3 regions of the Terrabacter sp. NPDC000476 genome follow, and region 1 is predicted to be linked to each of the others. Evidence: riboswitches for the same ligand, from Rfam matches in the RefSeq annotation. Region 1 holds a riboswitch; each other region holds the start of a gene.
What was found. A riboswitch is a leader RNA that binds a small molecule or an ion and turns the genes downstream of it on or off. The one in region 1 is predicted to bind cyclic di-AMP.

Region 1 (3,280 bases):
CACGAGCGCGCGCAGGCCCTCGGCATACGCCTTCTGGAGCATGAGCGAGCGGCGGACGTCGGGGTGGTGGGTGATCGTCACGCGCGGGGCCGACTTGTCGGTCATCTGCGTGAGGTCGGCGCCCTGGACGCGCTCCTTGGCGTACTCGAGCGCGTTGAGGTAGCCGGTCGAGAGGGTCGCGATCGCCTTGGTGCCGACGAACATCCGCGCGTTCTCGATGACCTTGAACATCTGCGCGATGCCGTCGTGGACGTCGCCGAGGAGGGTGCCGACGGCGGGCTCGTGCTCGCCGAAGGTCACCTCGCACGTCGTGCTGACCTTGAGCCCCATCTTGTGCTCGACGTTCGTCACGTGGGCGCCGTTGCGCTCGCCGAGATCACCGGTCTCGAGGTCGACGTGGAACTTCGGCACGATGAAGAGGCTGAGGCCCTTCGTGCCGGGGCCGGCGCCCTCGGGGCGGGCGAGCACGAAGTGCACGACGTTGTCGACGAGGTCGCTCTCGGCCGAGGTGATGAAGCGCTTGACGCCCGTGATGTGCCACGTGCCGTCGGGCTGCTGCACGGCCTTGGTGCGCCCGGCGCCGACGTCGCTGCCGGCGTCCGGCTCGGTCAGCACCATCGTGGTGTGCCAGGCCTTGTCGACGATGTGCTTGGCCAGCTTCTTCTGGTCGTCGGTGCCGAGGTGGAAGAGCAGGTTGGCGAAGGAGTAGCTCGCCGTGAACATGTGCACGGCCGGGTTGGCGCCACAGACCATCTCGGCGACCGACCAGCGCAGCGAGGCCGGCACGACCATGCCGCCGAGCTCGGCCGGCACGTCGAGGTTGCCCCAGTCGCCGTCGACGTAGGCGCGGAACGAGCGGTGGAACGACGGCGGCATCGTCACCGTCTGCGTGGCCGCGTCGTAGACCGGCGGGTTGCGGTCGCTGTCGAGCAGGCTGTCGGCCAGCTCGTGCTCGGCGAGGCGCGAGACCTCGGCGAGGATGTCCTTGGCGGCGTCGACGTCGACGTCGGCGTAGATCCCCCGGCCCAGCACCTCCTGCCGGCCCAGCACCTCGAAGAGGTTGAACTCGAGGTCGCGCACGTTGCTCTTGTAGTGGCCCATGGGGACCCTCCGCGTTCTGTGTCTCGTCGTGCGTCCGCGCGTTCCGGCCGCGGGCGCGTCACGTTACTGGCCGGTCACTTCCATGATGCTACTGGCCGGTAACGAAGGCAAGGCGATGAGGTCACGAATGCGCGTCGAGCCCGGTGACGCCGCGCGGGCGGGAGTGGGGGCGCCCCGGGGACGGCAGAAGGGCCCGGTCGTGGTGACCGGGCCCTTCTGCATCTGGAGTACTGCATCTGGAGCAGGCGGCACGAATTGCACGTACGTCTTCCCCCTGGAAGAGGGCTGTTCTGCTACTGAACTACGCCTGCGAGGCGTCGCCTACCGTAGCAACACCGGGGCATCCAGGTCCAAAACCGACGCGCCCAGGTGCCTGACACGGCCGTCGCGCAGGCGCCGCGGGGCGGAGCCCGGTCCACCGCTCTACCCCGTCGGGGTCCGGGAGACGGCCCGAAACCGTGGCACTGTCTGTCGACGGGGGTCGGTCCACTACCCCATTCGTTGGGCAACTGTTGCCAAGATCTGTCATTTCGCGACCTTCCCGTGACCAATCTGTCACCGTCTGTGGGATGGTCATCGCCCCGGGCACCCCCGGGTGGCCCACCGGACGCCGAATCCTGTCCACCGGTGGGGCAGCCCCTGCAACACGTACGGACAGGAGTGGGGGACCCACTTCCGGGCCGGTTCGCCGGTCCTCGGGGTGAAGCCGCATCTGCGGCCGGGCATCTTCCGCCCGAACCCGACAGCTCACCTCACAGGCGTGGGAAGGACTTCACCATGCCCATTTCTGCCCTCGCTCGTCGGATCCCCTGGCAGTCCCTGACGGTCACGCCCCTGCTCGCAGCGGCCCTGGTGCTCGGGACGGGTGGCGCGCCGACGTCGTCGGTCGCGGACCGGGGAGCGCCGCAGGCGGCCGCCCAGGCCGCCGAGGCCTCGGGTCCGGTCACCATCGACGCCGCACCGGTGGCCTACGTGAGCCCGGCCGTGCGTGCCGCCCGAGGACGCACCGCGGTCAAGGTCGCCGCCGCCCAGCAAGGCGACCCCTACCGCTACGGTGCCGCCGGCCCGACCGCGTTCGACTGCTCCGGCCTCATCTACTACACCTACCGCACCCGCCTCGGCGTCGGCGTCCCCCGCACCGCCAACGCCCAGCGCCTCGCGGCCGTGCGCATCGGCAAGTCGAACCTGCAGCAGGGCGACCTCATCTTCTTCATGTCGGGCGGCCGGGCCTACCACGTCGGCATCTACGCCGGCAGCGGCAAGGTGTGGCACTCGCCGAAGCCGGGTCAGCGCGTGCAGCTCTCGAAGATCTGGACGACGAGCTGGGTCGCGGGCCGGATGGCCTGACGGTCGGCGCCGCGGCGGGGCTCCCGGGCCGTGCCGCGGCGCTGTCCCGACGGTCGTGCAGGGGCGTCGCCGGCGTGACGCGGCGGTCTCGCCCGAGGTGAGTCGGAGCGAGCGACGGGAATCGAACCCGCGTATCCAGCTTGGGAAGCTGGCGCTCTACCATTGAGCTACGCTCGCACGGGCCGCCGGAGGATGCCCGCAAGGGACCTGCACGGTGGCACGCGGCGTCAGTGTAGCCGACGCCCGGCCGATGCAATGACCGCGACCCCAGGGGCCGACACCTTCATGGACCACGCCAAGCAGACCGCCTTCGTCGAGCACGTCCGGGGACGCGGTGGCGCGAGCGCCCAGGTCGCCGTCACGCTCGAGCAGTTCTTCGACGGGAACGACTGCGAGTGGTGCATCGCGCCGAACCGACCCGAGGACGTGCCCCTCGAGGTGGTGCGCCGGGTGCTCTTCGACCTCCGCTCGCACCCGGAGGTGCACGACGTGCGCATCGAGCTCGACGTCCTGGAGTTCGACACCTTCCCCGACGACGAGTGGCCGTATGCCAGTGGCGCGGCCGTCGTTACGACGCTGCTTCCCGAGGAGGTCGACAGCCTGACGATCGAGGCCGACACCGAGAGCAGCGGGGGACCGGCAGCGGGGGCCGACTGGCTCGTCGACGCCCCGGGCGTGCCGACGGGGCACCACTACGTCGGGGTGTGGTGGGACTGATGCGGGCGGAGCAGCTGACCGACGCGCTCTGCTACCACGGCGAGGGACCGGTCTGGGCGGATGCGTGGGGCGGGCTCCGGTGGGTCGACATGCTCGCCGGCGACGTGCTGACGTT
Region 2 (3,280 bases), on a different contig from region 1:
GCGCATCGGTTTCGTGGCCGCCGAGGTGGCCCGGCACGGCGGGATGGCCGTCTGCGCGCCCATCGCACCGTTCGCGCAGACCCGCGCCGAGGTCCGCCGGATGGTCTGCGAGGTCGGCGACTTCGTCCTCGTGCACGTCGCCACCCCGCTCGAGGTCTGCGAGCAGCGCGACCGCAAGGGCCTCTACGCCCAGGCCCGGGCCGGGTCGCTGCCGGAGTTCACCGGCATCTCGTCGCCCTACGAGGCCCCGGTCGACGCCGACCTCGTCGTGGACACGACGGGGAGCACCCTCGAGGAGTCCCTCGAGCAGATCCTCGGGCACCTGCGCGACGGAGGGTGGCTCGCATGACCCTCGACCCGCTGCTCACCATCGCCTCGCTCGGCATCGGCATCATCGTCGGCCTCACCGGCATGGGCGGTGGCGCCCTCATGACGCCGATGCTCGTGCTCTTCTTCGGGGTGCCGCCGCTCACGGCCGTCTCGAGCGACCTCGTCGCGGCCGCGGTGATGAAGCCCGTCGGGTCGATGGTGCACCTGCGGCGCGGCACGGTGAACCTCTCCCTCGTCAAGTGGCTCTGCATCGGGTCGATCCCGAGCGCCTTCGTCGGCGTGCTGATCCTCAACCGCCTCGGCTCCGGCGCCGCCGCGCAGCACTGGCTGCAGGTCGCCCTCGGGGTGGCCCTGCTGCTGGCCTCGGCCGGCCTCATCGTGCGGGCCTACCTGCGCCTGCTCGAGCGGGCGCGCCGCCTCGACGGCCGCGCCGCGCCCCTGCCGCCCGGGCCGCCCACCGTGACGGTCCGCATCTGGCAGACCGTGCTCGTGGGAGCGGTCGGCGGCATCGTCGTCGGCATGACCTCCGTCGGGTCCGGTTCGCTCATCATCATCGCCCTCATGGCGATCTACCCCACCCTCAAGGCGAGCGAGCTCGTCGGGACCGACCTGCTCCAGGCGGTGCCGCTCGTGGCCTCCGCCGCCGTCGGGCACATGCTGCTCGGCGACTTCCACCTCGACCTGACGCTGTCGCTCCTGCTCGGCTCGATCCCCGGCGTCTGGATCGGCGCCCAGCTCTCGGCGCGTGCCCCGGGCGGGCTCGTGCGCCGGGCGCTGGCCTTCGTGCTGCTCGCCTCGGCCCTCAAGCTGCTCGGGGTGCCCAACACGGCCACGGGGATCGTCCTGCTCCTCGCGCTGCTCATCGGGCCCCCGGTGTGGTTCGCCGCCCGGCGCCGCCACGGCCTGCCCGCCTTCTCCGGCCGGCTCGCGCAGCGCTCGAGCGCCGTGCCCGACAGGGCACCCGGGGCCACCTCGGAGGCCGGCACCGGGACCCGGTCGCGCGTCACGGAAGCGGGCGACGCGGCCCTCTGAGACCGCTATGACGGGAAAACGGTGTGATCCGCGTCACATCTGCTCCCAGCCTTCGGGGACCCCGCTCCTGAGCACGGCCGCGTGCTCAGGACGGCCCCTCCCGCCGGTCGCGGGGCGCTGACCGGATCGTCCGGATTGCTGCCATCTGCCCGTTCCCATCGGACCTGTCGTGACCTGTCCCCGTGTGCAGGGGTCCGCTAGGGTTCCGTTCGCCTTCACACACATCGCCTAATCCCGGAGCCCTCGAGGCCTCCCGGGAGCCGGGGACCCACCGTTCCCTCGGGGTGAATCAGGAGCCTGCTCCTGTAGGGCGCCATCCGGCCCGAACCCGTCAGCTAACCCGGTCGGCAGCCTAGGAGACCTGGAGCAGACATGCGCACCACCCCTCGCTTCGCCCTGCCCGCGCGCAGATCCCCCCACCGGTTCACCGTCGCCGCCCTCGGCCTCGCCGCGGCCGGCTCCCTCGTGGCCACCCTCGCCGTGCCGGCGCAGGCCGCCACGGCGACCGCGCTGCCCGGCGGCAAGATCTACGCCGGCGCCGTCGGCGACACGGCCACCCTCGCCAGCAAGACCGGGACGACCGTCGGCGTCCACGGCTACGGCAACTTCGAGGGCAGCGTGCCCACGGGCCGGATGCTGACCGCGAACAGCTCGTCGAACTGGAAGACCGTCGCCGCGGCCAAGCCCGGCACGGCGATCTACAACAACATCGTGCGCTGGGCGACGACGATCAAGTCGCGCGGCAGCCTCACCCTCTTCGCCTACAGCCACGAGCCCGAGCTCACCTCGAAGACCGGCCTCGGCACGGCGACCGACTTCAAGGCGGCCTACGCCCGCGTCGTGACGATCTTCCGCCAGCAGGGCGTCACGAACGCGCGCTTCGTGCTCCAGCTGACCGACTGGTCGTTCCGCACCAGCACGTCCGACCGGATGTATGCCGGCAAGTGGTACCCGGGCGACGCCTACGTCGACGTCATCGGTGCCGACGCCTACAACTGGTACACGTGCGGCGAGGGCCGGGGCAAGTGGGTCGAGCTGAGCACGATCATCAGCCCCCTCCTCGCCTTCGGCAAGGCGCACGGCAAGCTCGTGGCGCTCCCCGAGTTTGGGGTCACGAAGGACTCCCGACGCGCCACGTGGCTCACGAACGCGAAGAACTACCTCATCGCGAACGAGAGCTGGTTCGCGGCCGCGTACTACTTCAACCACCCGCCGACGAACAAGAACAACCTCGACTGCGTGTGGAACCTCAGCACCTCGGCCGAGTACTCCGCTTACGGGTCGCTGCTGAAGAACGTCAACTTCGCCTACTGACGGGCGAATCCGGCTCCGGCCCCGCGCGCTCCCTCCGAGTGCACGGGGCCGGTCGCGTCGTCGGACGCCGACAGGCCCTGCCGCTCGTGCGGCAGGGCCTGTCGGCGGCCGCTCAGAACGTGACGCGGTAGCAGCCCGTGTCGGCGCCCGCGGTGAACTCCAGGCGCCAGCTGCCGCGGTCGCGCACCGGGAGCGCGACGCGGTAGTAGTACCACGTGTCGGCCTGCTCGACCTGGGTCGAGGACACGGTCCGCACGGCCCCGGTCGGCGACGTCGCCTTGAGCCGGACGCCGGGCATCGCGGCACCGTCGGCGGGCACGACGTAGAAGCTGACCTCGGCGCCGTTGACCGCGCCCTTGGCGACGGCGGCCCGGGCCTGCGCGAAGTTGCCGACCGCCAGCGATCCGGAGCGGACGTCCGTCTGCGTGCCCACGGTCGCGCAGGACGACGACGCGCTGCCCGGCAAGCGGTTCAGCACCGAGGTCTGGTCACCGGCCGCAGCCACCCCCGGGCCCGCCACCGGCTTGGTCGGCGCCGGGGTGGCAGGTGCCGTCGGCCTCGTGCCCGGTCGCGTGGCCGGGGCCGACGACGGCGCCGGCTCGGT
Region 3 (3,280 bases), on a different contig from region 1:
CCTCTCCACGCTCGGCGGGGTGCACCGCATCGGCTACTTCGTCGGACCGTTCATCGGCTCCCTCGTCATCGGGCGGTGGGGCATCGGGTCGGCGTATGCCATCGGCGTCGTCGCGAGCGCCGCGGCCTTCACGCTCGTGCTCCTCGCGCCCGACATCACGGCGCGCCACGACGAGGGCGCGCTGCGGTCCGCGCCGCGCAGCGTGGCCTCGGTGCTGCTCCAGCACCGGCACGTCCTGCTCACCCTCGGCACGGGCGCCATGTGCGTGGCCGGGGCGCGCGCGATCCGCGAGGCGCTCGTGCCGCTCTGGGCCGAGTCGGTCGGCTTCTCCCCGGCGCAGACCTCGCTCGTCTTCGGCGTGGCCGGCGCCATCGACATGGCGCTCTTCTACCCCTCGGGCTGGCTGATGGACCGCTACGGCCGCGTCGCCGCCGCGGTGCCGAGCATGCTCGTGCTCGGCCTCGGCATGGCGCTGCTGCCGCTCGCGACGAGCCTCGTGGCGGTGACGGCGGCGGCGACGGTGCTCGGCATCGGCAACGGGCTCGGGGCGGGGCTCATCATGACCCTGGGGGCGGACGCGTCCCCGGCGGACGGCCGGGCCCAGTTCCTCGGCGGCTGGCGGCTCTGCGCCGACCTGGGAAGGGCCGCGGGCCCGCTGGTGTTGTCAGGGCTGAGCGCCGTCATGACCCTCGGTGCGTCGGCCGTCGTGCTCGGCGCCGGGGCGGTCGTCGGCGCCGGCTGGCTGCGCCTCTGGGTGCCGCGGCACGACCCCACCCGCCGCGGGACCGGGGGCCGCCCACGTGCGGCACCCGAGGCTCCCTGATTCTGAGAAGGTATGACCGTGACGGACCTGATCGACACCACCGAGATGTACCTGCGCACGATCTACGAGCTCGAGGAGGAGGGCATCGTCCCGTTGCGCGCGCGCATCGCCGAGCGCCTCGGCCACTCGGGCCCGACGGTGTCGCAGACGGTGGCGCGCATGGAGCGCGACGGGCTCGTGGCCGTGTCGGGCGACCGCCACCTCGAGCTGTCGGACCACGGGCGGCTGCTCGCCACCCGCGTCATGCGCAAGCACCGGCTCGCCGAGCGCCTCCTCGTCGACGTCATCGGCCTCGAGTGGGAGTACGCGCACGACGAGGCGTGCCGCTGGGAGCACGTCATGTCGGAGAAGGTCGAGCGCAAGATCCTCGGCCTCATCGGCGAGGGGCTCGAGTCGCCCTACGGCAACCCGATCCCCGGTCTCGACGAGCTGGGCGTGCGCCAGGACGAGGACTTCCTCACCGGCCTGCGCACCCTGACCGCGGCCGTCGGCGACGCCCCGTCGGTCGTGACGATCCGCCGCATCGGTGAGCCCGTGCAGGTCGACCCCGAGGCCCTCGCGCTGCTGACGAGCGCCGGAGTCGTGCCCGGCGCCCGCGTCGAGGTGGTGCGCGACGGGACGCGCGTCGTGGCCGTGCGCGAGGGCAGCGAGCCCTCGACCGGTGTCTCGCTGCCGGCCGACGTCGCGGTCCACGTCTTCTGCCAGGCCGCCTGAGCCCCGGCCGGAGCGGCCGCCGAGGGGCCGCTGCACCCGCTCCACACCCGCTCCACACCCCCTCGGGACGTGCCCGGGACACCTGTGGACGGAAAGTGACAAGACCGTGACCATTGGGTACGGTTGGCGGGCTCGCTCTCCCCGTCGAGTGGGCGCCCCGGGTCGGACCGCCGAGTCCTGCCATCGACCAGGGGCCCAGTTCGAACACCATGGCAGGAGCGGGGGACCCACCGTTCTCCGGGCGTCGTGAGACGCCCTCGGGGTGAAGCCCTCCACGGACCGATGCCGGTCCGAGCGAAGGCCGGGTAGTACCTCAAGCCCGAACCCGACAGCTCACCTCGTAGGCGTCGAGAGGTCAACCTGTGGCTCAGAACGTTCCCGGGCGCCATCGCGCCCCCGGTCGCTTCAACGCGATCTCCGAGCTGAAGACGATCGCCCGGGAGTCAGCGCAGCCCGCCGTCAAGGGTGCGGCGATCGTGGCCGCCTCGGGTGGCCTCGTCGCGACGTTCGCCAACCCGGCCAGCGCCAGCGCTGCCGACGGCTCGAACAGCCCCGTGGCCGGTGTCAGCGTCTCCGGTGCCGCGGCCGTCGGCCCGGCCGCAGGCACGGTCACCGCCCCGAGCGCGCTGTCCGCGATCGGCTACGCCAAGCCGGCCCTCAAGGCCAAGGTCAAGCCGGTCGTCATCGAGGACGTCAAGGTCAAGCGCGAGCGCGCCCAGGCCAAGGCCGAGAAGGCCGCCGCCGAGCGTGCGGCCGAGCGCGCCGCCGCCCGTGAGGCCGCTGCCGCCCGCGACACGAGCTCGTCCTCGTCCGGCTCGAGCTCGTCCAGCTCCAGCTCCAGCTCTCGCGCCTCGCGCTCGTCGAGCCGCGCCGCCCTCAACGCCCCCGCGCCGAGCGCCTCGGGCATCGTCGGCATCGCGCAGGCCTACTCCGGCGTCCCGTACGTCTACGGCGGCACGACGCCCAACGGCTTCGACTGCTCGGGCTTCACCTCCTTCGTCTACCGCCAGGCCGGCATCTCGATCCCGCGCACGGCCTCCGCGCAGGCCCGCGCCGCCACGCCGGTCAGCGACCCGCGCCCCGGCGACCTCGTCTTCTTCGGCTCGCCGATCTACCACGTGGGCATCTACGTCAGCCCCGGCCGGATGATCGACGCGCAGCGTCCCGGCACGACGACGGGCAACCACTCCATCTGGACGACGCCGTCGTCGTACGGCCGCATCTGAGCGGTCGCTCCCGCCAGACCTTCGCGCTGCGCCCCCACCGGTCACCGGTGGGGGCGCAGCGCCGTACGGGGCCCCGGACGGCCCGTGGTTGACTGAGTCGATGACCGACCAGCCTGCTGCCGAGTCCACGACCGTCATCGAGCTCGACCTGTGGGGCGACCTCACCTGCCCCTACTCGTGGATCGTCAAGCGGCGCCTCGAGGCGGCCGTGCACGGCTTCGAGCGGCCCAGCGACGTGACGGTACGGCTCCGGTCGTTCGAGCTCGACCCCGACCTGGCGGTGGGCGGCGGCGTGCCGGTGCGCGAGCACCTCTCGGTGCGCCACGGGGGCGACGCCGGTGCCGGGCACCTGATGAACGCCCGCGCGAGCGAGCTCGCCGAGGCCGACGACCTCGTCTTCGACTGGGACCGCGCCGTGCGGGCGAACACCTTCGACGCGCACCGGCTGTGTGCCCTCGCGGGCGAGATGGGTGGCCCGGCCCTCCGGGGCGCGGCCACCGAGCGCTTCCACGCCGCC

Region 2: linked by a shared signal. The riboswitch ahead of ABT295_RS17790 (glycosyl hydrolase) and the one ahead of ABT295_RS13105 (C40 family peptidase) in region 1 are both predicted to bind cyclic di-AMP.
Region 3: linked by a shared signal. The riboswitch ahead of ABT295_RS17380 (C40 family peptidase) and the one ahead of ABT295_RS13105 (C40 family peptidase) in region 1 are both predicted to bind cyclic di-AMP.

The regions. Positions count from the first base shown of each region.
Region 1 is NZ_JBEPDF010000002.1:140,648-143,927, reverse strand. It holds gene ABT295_RS13115 (acyl-CoA dehydrogenase) at 1-1,101, opposite strand, end outside; tRNA gene ABT295_RS13110 (tRNA-Gly) at 1,339-1,412, opposite strand; cyclic di-AMP (ydaO/yuaA leader) riboswitch at 1,700-1,874, shown strand; gene ABT295_RS13105 (C40 family peptidase) at 1,879-2,448, shown strand; tRNA gene ABT295_RS13100 (tRNA-Gly) at 2,555-2,625, opposite strand; gene ABT295_RS13095 (YfbO family protein) at 2,704-3,165, shown strand; gene ABT295_RS13090 (SMP-30/gluconolactonase/LRE family protein) at 3,165-3,280, shown strand, end outside.
Region 2 is NZ_JBEPDF010000003.1:385,157-388,436, reverse strand. It holds gene cysC (adenylyl-sulfate kinase) at 1-349, shown strand, start outside; gene ABT295_RS17795 (sulfite exporter TauE/SafE family protein) at 346-1,362, shown strand; cyclic di-AMP (ydaO/yuaA leader) riboswitch at 1,578-1,728, shown strand; gene ABT295_RS17790 (glycosyl hydrolase) at 1,735-2,676, shown strand; gene ABT295_RS17785 (hypothetical protein) at 2,789-3,109, opposite strand; gene ABT295_RS17780 (hypothetical protein) at 3,102-3,280, shown strand, end outside.
Region 3 is NZ_JBEPDF010000003.1:290,121-293,400, forward strand. It holds gene ABT295_RS17370 (MFS transporter) at 1-823, shown strand, start outside; gene ABT295_RS17375 (iron-dependent transcriptional repressor DtxR) at 842-1,537, shown strand; cyclic di-AMP (ydaO/yuaA leader) riboswitch at 1,720-1,896, shown strand; gene ABT295_RS17380 (C40 family peptidase) at 1,900-2,763, shown strand; gene ABT295_RS17385 (DsbA family oxidoreductase) at 2,864-3,280, shown strand, end outside.